Regions from separate parts of the Streptomyces sp. NPDC091282 genome, predicted to be linked through region 2. Evidence: riboswitches for the same ligand, from Rfam matches in the RefSeq annotation. Region 2 holds a riboswitch; the other holds the start of a gene.
What was found. A riboswitch is a leader RNA that binds a small molecule or an ion and turns the genes downstream of it on or off. The one in region 2 is predicted to bind S-adenosylmethionine.

Region 1: another riboswitch for S-adenosylmethionine. It lies ahead of ACIQOE_RS01960 (aminotransferase class V-fold PLP-dependent enzyme); the one in region 2 lies ahead of thrC (threonine synthase).

Annotation. Positions count from the first base shown of each region.
Region 1 is NZ_JBIVUX010000001.1:415,828-420,446, forward strand. Features, by position in the region: gene ACIQOE_RS01950 (rhomboid family intramembrane serine protease) at 1-70, shown strand, start outside; gene ACIQOE_RS01955 (Lrp/AsnC family transcriptional regulator) at 67-348, shown strand; gene ACIQOE_RS01960 (aminotransferase class V-fold PLP-dependent enzyme) at 667-2,028, opposite strand; SAM riboswitch class IV at 2,165-2,281, opposite strand; gene trpD (anthranilate phosphoribosyltransferase) at 2,383-3,447, opposite strand; gene ACIQOE_RS01970 (ubiquinol-cytochrome c reductase cytochrome b subunit) at 3,580-4,619, opposite strand, start outside.
Region 2 is NZ_JBIVUX010000006.1:43,948-48,566, forward strand. Features, by position in the region: gene ACIQOE_RS27335 (trehalose-6-phosphate synthase) at 1-547, opposite strand, end outside; gene ACIQOE_RS27340 (glucosyl-3-phosphoglycerate synthase) at 630-1,574, opposite strand; SAM riboswitch class I at 1,732-1,886, shown strand; gene thrC (threonine synthase) at 1,905-3,191, shown strand; gene ACIQOE_RS27350 (MoaD/ThiS family protein) at 3,239-3,514, shown strand; gene ACIQOE_RS27355 (cold-shock protein) at 3,982-4,188, shown strand; gene groL (chaperonin GroEL) at 4,569-4,619, shown strand, end outside.

The DNA.
Region 1 (4,619 bases), on a different contig from region 2:
GCGGTACGGGCGTGCGACTAAAGTGAAGGCCGCCCCAGCTCCGGCTCCCGAGGGAGAGAACCAGCCGTGATCACCGCGATCGTCCTCATCAAGACCAGCGTGGACCGGATCCCCGAGATCGCGGAACAGATCGCCGCGCTGGACAGCGTCAGCGAGGTCTTCTCCGTCACCGGTACGTACGACCTGATCGCCATGGTCCGGGTGCGCGAGCACGAGGACCTGGCCGAGGTGATCCCGGGCCGGATCAGCAAGATCCAGGGCGTGGAGGGCACGGACACGCACGTGGCGTTCCGCACGTACTCCCAGCACGACCTGGAGGCCGCGTTCGCGATCGGCCTGGACAGCTAGGGCCTGTCTGACAATTCCCGTCGTCGCCCGGAGGGCGGCCGCGCGGCGTCAGGTGCGTGCTCTCGGCGTGCCGGGCGCAGACCCTCGTACTGGACGTACTCGGGTCTGCGCCCGGTGCGGCGAGAGTGCGTGCATGGCGTCGCGCGGCAGACGGGAATTGTCAGACAGGTCCTAGGCCCCGTCAGGGCGCTGGGGGCGCCCCCGGCCGAAGGCTGGGGGAGGAAGCGCGCGAGAGGCCACGGCACACCCGCGGTGGACCACCCTGCGGGCCGGTGGGGGCTTGTCGCGCAGTTCCCCGCGCCCCCGAGGGGGCGCTGATCAGACCGCCGGGACGCAGCGGCCGTCCTCTGTGCGGTACGACCACTTCGCGCCGTCGGCGACCAGTTCACGGACCGCCGTGACGAAGCGCTCCACGTGCTCGTCGGGCGTGCCCGCGCCGAAGCTGACCCGGATCGCGTTCAGGGACTTCTCGCCCGGCGCCGCCTCCGGCGCCCCGCACTCGCCCTGGGTTCCGGGGTCGGAGCCCAGCAGGGTCCGCACCAGCGGGTGGGCGCAGAAGAGGCCGTCGCGGACGCCGATGCCGTACTCGGCGGAGAGGGCCGCGGCGAAGTGGGAGCTGTTCCAGCCCTCGACGACGAAGGAGAGCACGCCCACGCGCGGGGCGTCGTCGCCGAAGAGGGACAGGACGCGGACCTCGGGGACCTCGGCGAGGCCCTCGCGGACCTTGGCGATCAGGTGCCGCTCGCGGGCCACCAGCGTCTCGAAGCCCGCCTCGGTGAGCGCCTTGCAGGCCGCGGCGATCGCATAGGCCCCGATGACGTTCGGGGAGCCCGCCTCGTGACGGGCGGCGCTGTCGTGCCACTCCACGGCCACTCCCCCGTCCTCGCGCCGGGTCACCCTGCGGCTGGCGCCGCCGCCCGCGAGGTACGGCTCGGCCGCCCGCAGCCAGTCGGCGCGGCCGGCCAGGACGCCGGAGCCGAACGGCGCGTACAGCTTGTGGCCGGAGAAGGCGATCCAGTCGACGTCCAGGTCGCGGACGCTCACCGGGTGGTGCGGCGCCAGCTGGGCCGCGTCCAGCACGATCCTGGCCCCGTGCGCGTGCGCGACGGCCGCCAGCTCCCGTACCGGCCACAGCTCACCGGTGACGTTCGAGGCGCCGGTGACGCAGACCAGGGCCGGGCCGTGCGGGTCACGCTCGGCGAGGGCGCGCTCCAGGGTCCGGACGGCCTGGCCCGGGGTGCGCGGGGCGTCGAGGTAGCTGACCCGGGCGTCCTGCCAGGGCAGCAGGCTCGCGTGGTGCTCGGTCTCGAAGACGAAGACCTGGCAGCCGGCGGGCAGGGCGCGGGCCAGGAGGTTCAGGGAGTCCGTGGTCGAACGGGTGAAGACCAGCTGGTCGTCGGGGCGGCAGCCGAGGAACTCCGCGACGGTCCTGCGGGCGTTCTCGAAGAGGTCCGTGGAGAGCTGGGAGAGGTAGCCGGCGCCGCGGTGGACGCTGCCGTAGTAGGGCGCGTACGCGGCCACGTCGTCCCAGACCCGCTGGAGCGCGGGGGCGCTGGCCGCGTAGTCGAGGGCGGCGTAGGCGACTTCGCCGCCGGTGACGAGCGGGACGGTGACATCACGCCCCAGAACGGGCAGCGGGGCACAAACCGACTGGGCGGAGACAGCGGTGGAGACGGACATGGCGGAACTCCCGTGAGAGGAAAGAAGAAGGCGAAAAGGGGTGCGGGAAGGTGCGCGGAAGGGGGGCTCGGCGCCCTAGCGCATTCGCTTGCTCACGGGAGACTCCCTCGATGACCAGGATCCCTGGTGTCAGAGGGATCCGCGCTTGCCGCGGACCTCGCTGCCCACGGCCTGGTCTTCACCCGGGGCACCCCGCCACGGACGGAGGGTTGCCGGACAGTCGGCCGGGGCCTCTTGACTGTCACTCATGACCTGAAGGGAAAAGTAGAGGAGATGATCGCCGGCGCGCAACTTCTGTCCGGATGACGGGACGGAAGCGGCGGCGCCGGCGTGTGGTCTCCGGCCGGCCGGGTGCTACCGGTGGGTCGCCGCCGCCCAGCGCTCCAGCACCCGCTTGGCCGCACCCGAGTCGACCGACTCCGCGGCCCTGTCCATGCCGGCGCGGATCTGCCCGGCCAGCGTCCCGGTGCCCGGGTCCAGGGCGACCAGCGCCGCGGCCGAGTTCAGCAGGACCGCGTCGCGGACCGGGCCCGACTCGCCGTCCAGGAGCCGGCGGGCGACCTCCGCGTTGTACGACGGGTCGCCGCCCCGCAGCGCCTCGACCGGGACCAGGCCGATGCCGACGTCCCTCGGGTCGAAGCTCTCCTCGGTGACGGTGCCGTCGCGGACGATCCAGACCCGGGAGGTGGCGGTGGTCGTCAGCTCGTCGAGGCCGTCGTCGCCGCGGAAGACCAGCGAGGAGTTGCCGCGTTCGGCGAAGACGCCCGCGACGACCGGCGCCATGCGCGGGTCCGCGACGCCGACCGCCTGGGCCCGCACCTGCGCGGGGTTGGTCAGCGGGCCGAGGATGTTGAAGACCGTGCGGATGCCCAGCTGGCCGCGGGCCGCGCCGGCGTACCGCAGCGCCGGGTGGAACTTGACCGCGAAGCAGAAGGTGATGCCGGCCTCCTCGGCGACCTCGGCGACCCGCCGCGGGGTCAGGTCGAGGTTGACGCCGAGCTTCTCCAGCACGTCCGAGGCGCCGGACGCGGAGGACGCGGCCCGGTTGCCGTGCTTGACGACCTTCGCCCCGGTGCCGGCCACCACCAGCGCCGACATCGTGGAGATGTTCACCGTCTTGGCGCCGTCGCCGCCGGTGCCGACGATGTCGACCGTGCGTCCCGGCACCTCGATGACGTTGGCGTGCGCGTACATCGTGCGGACCAGGCCGTTGATCTCGTCGACGGTCTCGCCCTTGGCGCGCAGGGCGACGACGAAGCCGGCGATCTGGGCGTCGGTCGCCTGGCCGCGCATGATCTGGTCCATCGCCCAGGCCGTCGCGTCCGCGCTCTGGTCCTGGCCGTAGAGCAGCGCGTTCAGCACCTCGGGCCAGGAACGGCCCGCCGCGGTGTCGCCTCCAGCGGGGGTCACAGCGCTCATGAAGCCGCTCCTGATCGTCGTCCGGGGAAAAGGGTTCTCGGGGCCTACCCTATCCAGCTCCGGACACGGCGAAGGGCCCCCGTCCGTACCCCGGACGGGGGCCCTTCGGCCGTCGTGTGGCGACGCGGTCGATCAGTGGTGGCCGTGGCCGCTCGTGATCTCCTTGTACTCCTCGACGGTGGGCTTCGGGATCTGGTTGTCCTCGCCGTAGTAGGCGTTGCTCAGCTTGGCGCGGAGCTTCTCGGACCCCTTGATCTTCCGCTCGACACCGTTCTCGTCGACCCCCGCGCCGATCTCGGCCGGCTCGTACTGGTGGTGGGCCGTGAGGGTGTGCAGCTGCTCCTGGCTGAGCGGCTCGTGCACCTCGATGAACTCACCGTGCGGCAGCCGCTTGATGATGCCGGTCTCGCGACCGTGCAGCACCTTCTCGCGGTCCCGGCGCTGCAGGCCGAGGCAGATCCGCTTGGTGGCGATGAACGCGATCACCGGTCCGGCGAAGAAGAAGATCCGGACGAACCAGGTCACGTCGTTGATCGACAGGTGGAAGTGGGTGGCGATGAGGTCGTTGCCACCACCGATCAGGCCGATCATGTACACGGTCACCCAGGCGACACCGAACCCGGTACGGGTCGGGGCGTTGCGCGGCCGGTCCAGGATGTGGTGCTCGCTCTTGTCGCCGGTGACCCAGGACTCGATGAACGGGTAGACCGCGATCACGCCGAGCACCAGGCCGAACAGGACCAGCGGGATGAAGACGCCCAGGACCAGCGTGTGGCCCCAGAAGTTGATCTCCCAGCCCGGCATGTAACGGATCAGGCCCTCGGCGAAGCCCATGTACCAGTCGGGCTGGGCGCCGGTGGACACCTGGTCCGGACGGTAGGGGCCGATGGCCCAGACCGGGTTGATCTGGGTGGTCGCCGCGATGGCCGCGATGACACCGAAGACCAGGAAGAAGAAGCCTCCGGCCTTGGCCATGTAGACCGGCAGCAGCGGCATGCCGACGACGTTCTTCTCGGTCTTTCCGGGACCCGCGAACTGCGTGTGCTTGTGGTAGAAGACCAGGATCAGGTGGCCCACCATCAGGCCGAGCATGATGCCCGGCAGCAGCAGGATGTGGATCGAGTAGAACCGCGCCACGAAGTCGTGGCCCGGGAACTCGCCGCCGAAGAGGA
Region 2 (4,619 bases):
GGGTGTGCGAGAAATGGCCGATACGCAGGTCCGGGCGCAGCCGGCGCAGCATCCGCGGGGCCAGCGCCAGGTGGTAGTCCTGGATGACGACCACCGCGCCCTGGCCCGCCTCCTGCGCCAGCGCCTCCGCGAACGCCTGGTTGTAGGCCTGGTACGACGCCCACTGGCGCCGGAACTCCGCGTCGAAGACCGGCTCCAACGGGGTCTGGTAGAGCATGTGGTGCACGAACCAGAGCGCCGAGTTCGCGATGCCGTTGTAGGCGTCCGAGAACACGTCCGGGGCGATGTCGAGCATCCTGACCTGCTGCCCGCCGGTGTCCCCGGCCGGCAGCCGGCCGCCCTCGACCCGCCGCGCCGCCTCCCGGTCGCCGTCGCTCAGCGCCGCGCACACCCACACCGCGTCCGCGTCCGGCCCGATCGCCGACAGACCCGAGACCAGGCCGCCGCCGCCCCGTTTGGCGTGCAGCGAACCGTCGTCGCGCATCTCGTACGAAACCGGGCCGCGGTTGGACGCGACCAGCACCTCAGCACCGCCGGTGGAAGACATACGCCTCAACCTAGCCCGGCCCGGAAACGCTCAAACGTGCGGTCACGTCCGACGCGCCGCCGTATACGGCCGTACGTCGAAGTCACGCCACCCGGCGTTCGGCGTACTCGGTGATCTCCGCCATCGGCGGCCGTTCCTCGGTGTCCACGGAGTAGGTGCGCGGCTCGAAGCCGTCCTCGCCCCGTTCGAACTGGGTCAGGGCGGGCCGGATCAGATGGCCGCGGGCCAGCCGCAGCTGGGCGGTGCGGTAGATCGCGGCGGACATCCGGCCGAGGGCCTGGCCGTCCTGGTGGCGGTGCTTGCGCACCCCGACGTCGACCTGCGCCAGGGCGTCCAGGCCGACCAGGTGCAGGGCGTCGACCAGCATGCCCAGCTCCACGCCGTAGCCGACCGGGAACGGGAGCTGTTCGAGGAGCGAGCGGCGGGCCGCGTACTCGCCGCCGAGCGGCTGGACGAACCCGGCCAGCTGCGGCCAGTGCATGTTCAGCAGCGGGCGGGCCATCAGCTCGGTGACCCGGCCGCCCTGCCCTGCCGAGCCGGCCAGCGGGCGGTCGTACATCGCCTTGACCAGGTCCACGTCCGGGTCGGTCAGCAGCGGGCCGACGATCCCGATGACGAAGTCGGAGGAGAACTCCCTCAGGTCGGCGTCGACGAAGCAGACGATGTCCCCGGTGGTGACCAGGAGCGAGCGCCACAGCACCTCGCCCTTGCCGGGGACGGCGGGGATGCGCGGCAGGATCGTGTCGCGGTGCACGACCCGGGCACCGGCCGCCGCGGCCACCGCCGCCGTACGGTCGGTGGAACCGGAGTCGACGACCACGACCTCGTCGACGAGCGGCGCCTGCCGCATCAGGTCGTGGCGGATGATCGCCACGATGTCACCGACGGTCTCCTCCTCGTTGAGCGCGGGCAGCACGACGGAGACGGTCTGACCGGTGCGCTGCTTGGCGGCGAGTATCCGGTGCAGCGGACGTTCGCTCATGGACCAGGAGCGGGTGGCCAGCCAGCGCTCGACTTCTTCCAGCACAGTCAGCGGCTCCTCACTGTCACGATCACACTGCGAGGTGTGACCCATCTCGCGGTTCGGACGACTATCTCAACTGTCCTGGCCTTCGGTTACAGTCTTGAACAACGCCGATGACCATCGCATGTCCTGGGGTCACCGGCCGTTGACAACCGCATACCGCTCATCCAGAGGGGCAGAGGGATACGGCCCGATGAAGCCCCGGCAACCCTCCAGTCGGCTCTCGCTGATCGCTGTCGATCACTCGCGGGGCTCCCGGCTAGGGAAGGTGCCAAATCCGTCTCACGGCGAAATGCGTCGTGAGGAAGATGAGGAGAAAGGGCCTCGCCTCACATGGCTGTGCAGACTGCTGCGACCACCACCGACCCCGCGACCGTCGACCTCGGACCCGCCACCGCGCTGAGCTGCCGCGAGTGCGGTCACCGCGTGCCGCTCGGCCCGGTGTTCGCCTGCGAGGAGTGTTTCGGCCCGCTCGAGATCGCGTACGACTTCTCGGCCTACGACACCGAGGAACTGCGCAAGCGCATCGAAGCGGGTCCCGCGAACATCTGGCGCTACGCGCCGCTGCTGCCCGTCCCCGCGGACGTGGCGACCAAGCCGAACATCAACCCGGGCTGGACCAAGCTCGTCCAGGCCGACAACCTGGCCAGGGAGCTGGGCGTCACCGGCGGCCTGTACGTCAAGGACGACTCCGGCAACCCGACGCACTCCTTCAAGGACCGGGTCGTCGCCCAGGCCGTCGAGGCCGCGCGTGCCTTCGGCTACACCACGCTCTCCTGCTCCTCCACCGGCAACCTCGCCGGCGCGGTCGGTGCCGCCGCCGCGCGGGCCGGCTTCCGCTCCTGCGTGTTCATCCCGCACGACCTGGAGCAGGGCAAGATCGTCATGGCCGCGATCTACGGCGGCGAGCTCGTCGGCATCGAGGGCAACTACGACGACGTGAACCGTTTCTGCTCCGAGCTGATCGGCGACTCGGCCGGTGAGGGCTGGGGCTTCGTCAACGTCAACCTGCGGCCCTACTACGCGGAGGGCTCCAAGACCCTGGCGTACGAGATCTGCGAGCAGCTCGGCTGGCGGATCCCGGACCAGCTGGTCGTGCCGATCGCCTCGGGCTCGCAGCTCACGAAGATCGACAAGGGGCTCCAGGAGCTGATCAAGCTCGGGCTGGTCGAGGACCGGCCGTACAAGATCTTCGGTGCGCAGGCCGAGGGGTGCTCGCCGGTGTCGGTGGCGTACAAGGCGGGCCACGACGTGGTCCGGCCGCAGAAGCCGAACACGATCGCCAAGTCCCTCGCCATCGGCAATCCGGCCGACGGGCCCTATGTCCTGGACATCGCGCGCCGCACCGGCGGTGCGGTGGAGGACGTCACCGACGAGCAGGTCGTCGACGCGATCAAGCTGCTCGCGCGGACCGAGGGAATCTTCGCCGAGACCGCCGGCGGGGTGACCGTCGGCGTCACCAGGAAGCTCATCGAGAATGGGCAGATCGATCCGTCGAAGTCGGTCGTCGTACTGAACACGGGTGACGGACTGAAGACGCTGGACGCCGTGGCGGGGACCGGGCTGACGGCGACCATCCGGCCCACTCTCGATTCGTTCCGTGAAGCCGGGCTCGCCTGAGTCAGCCTTATACATTCCAGCGCGTCGCCCCAACCGGAGGTTCACCCGTGAGCGTCACCGTTCGCATCCCCACCATTCTGCGCACCTACACCGGTGGCCAGGCCGAAGTCAGTGCCGAAGGCGGCACCCTCGGCGAGGTCATCTCCGACCTGGAGAAGAACCACACCGGCATCGCCGGCCGTGTTCTCGACGACGAGGGCAAGCTGCGCCGTTTCGTCAACGTGTACGTCAACGACGACGATGTGCGGTTCGAGCAGGGCCTGGAGACGGCCACCCCGGACGGGGCCGGCGTCTCCATCATTCCGGCGGTGGCCGGCGGCTGACCTGCCGTCCCGCTGACAGGCTGATCGAATGACCGAACATTACCTTCGGTAAGGCCGATCACCGAGTGTTCATCCGATTGCCCCCTCCGTGAGAGAAGCGGAGGGGGCAATTCTGTGTGGTTGAGCGCGGTACAGTTGGGGAACGCGATCCCGATCTCCAGGTCGGGAGCCCTGTATTCGATACCGCGAGGCTGCCAAGAAGTAGCCAAAGTGTGCGGGTTCTACGCGGCTTTTGTGGCTTTTATATGGCCCGACTTGCCCTGAATTCAGCCGAATTCTCACTACATTCCGGACCCTTCCCGTCCAGAATTCTCGTCCGATTGACCTGTTGCAGACGGCAGTTGGGCAGATACATTCAGCCGCGGTCGACGCGTTCCGGCGCACGCCCCCAACCATTGGGGAGTGAGGTCTGACCCGGATCCGCGAAGTGTGGATCTGTGCAAGGGCCAGTAATAGGGGAGTTAGGCATGGCTCAGGGCACCGTCAAGTGGTTCAACGCGGAGAAGGGGTACGGCTTCATCGCGGTCGACGGTGGTGCGGATGTTTTCGTCCACTACAGCGCGATCCAGATGGACGGCTACCGCACCCTGGAGGAAGGTCAGCGGGTCGATTTCGAGATCTCGCAGGGCCAGAAGGGGCCGCAGGCGGACATGGTCCGGCTCGCGACCAGCTGAAGCACGCGCCGACTGACAGCGTCGTTCTTCTTTCTTGTCGGAGGGCTCGTATCCCATGGGGAGTCATGGGTTACGAGCCCTTTGGCATGCTCCGGACATCGAGGTGCCGCGCCCCCGGTCCTGCCGGGGCTCCCGCGCCCGCGCGTGACCCCGCCACCACCCCTGAACGAGCCCCCGCTTCGCGAGGGCGCCTTGCACTCTCGATGGGCGAGTGCTAATCATTGGCGTTAGCACTCTGAAGGTGAGAGTGACAAAAATGGACCGGGTCGGTGAGGCCCGCAGGCCGGGTGGGGCAAAGGACCCACGGGTCGGCGAGCCGTCCGTCGCGGGCGCGGGCGCGGTCCGAAGACTCACCCCCAGTCCTGGAGGGACCACTTCACATGGCCAAGATCATCGCGTTCGACGAGGAGGCGCGGCGCGGCCTTGAGCGC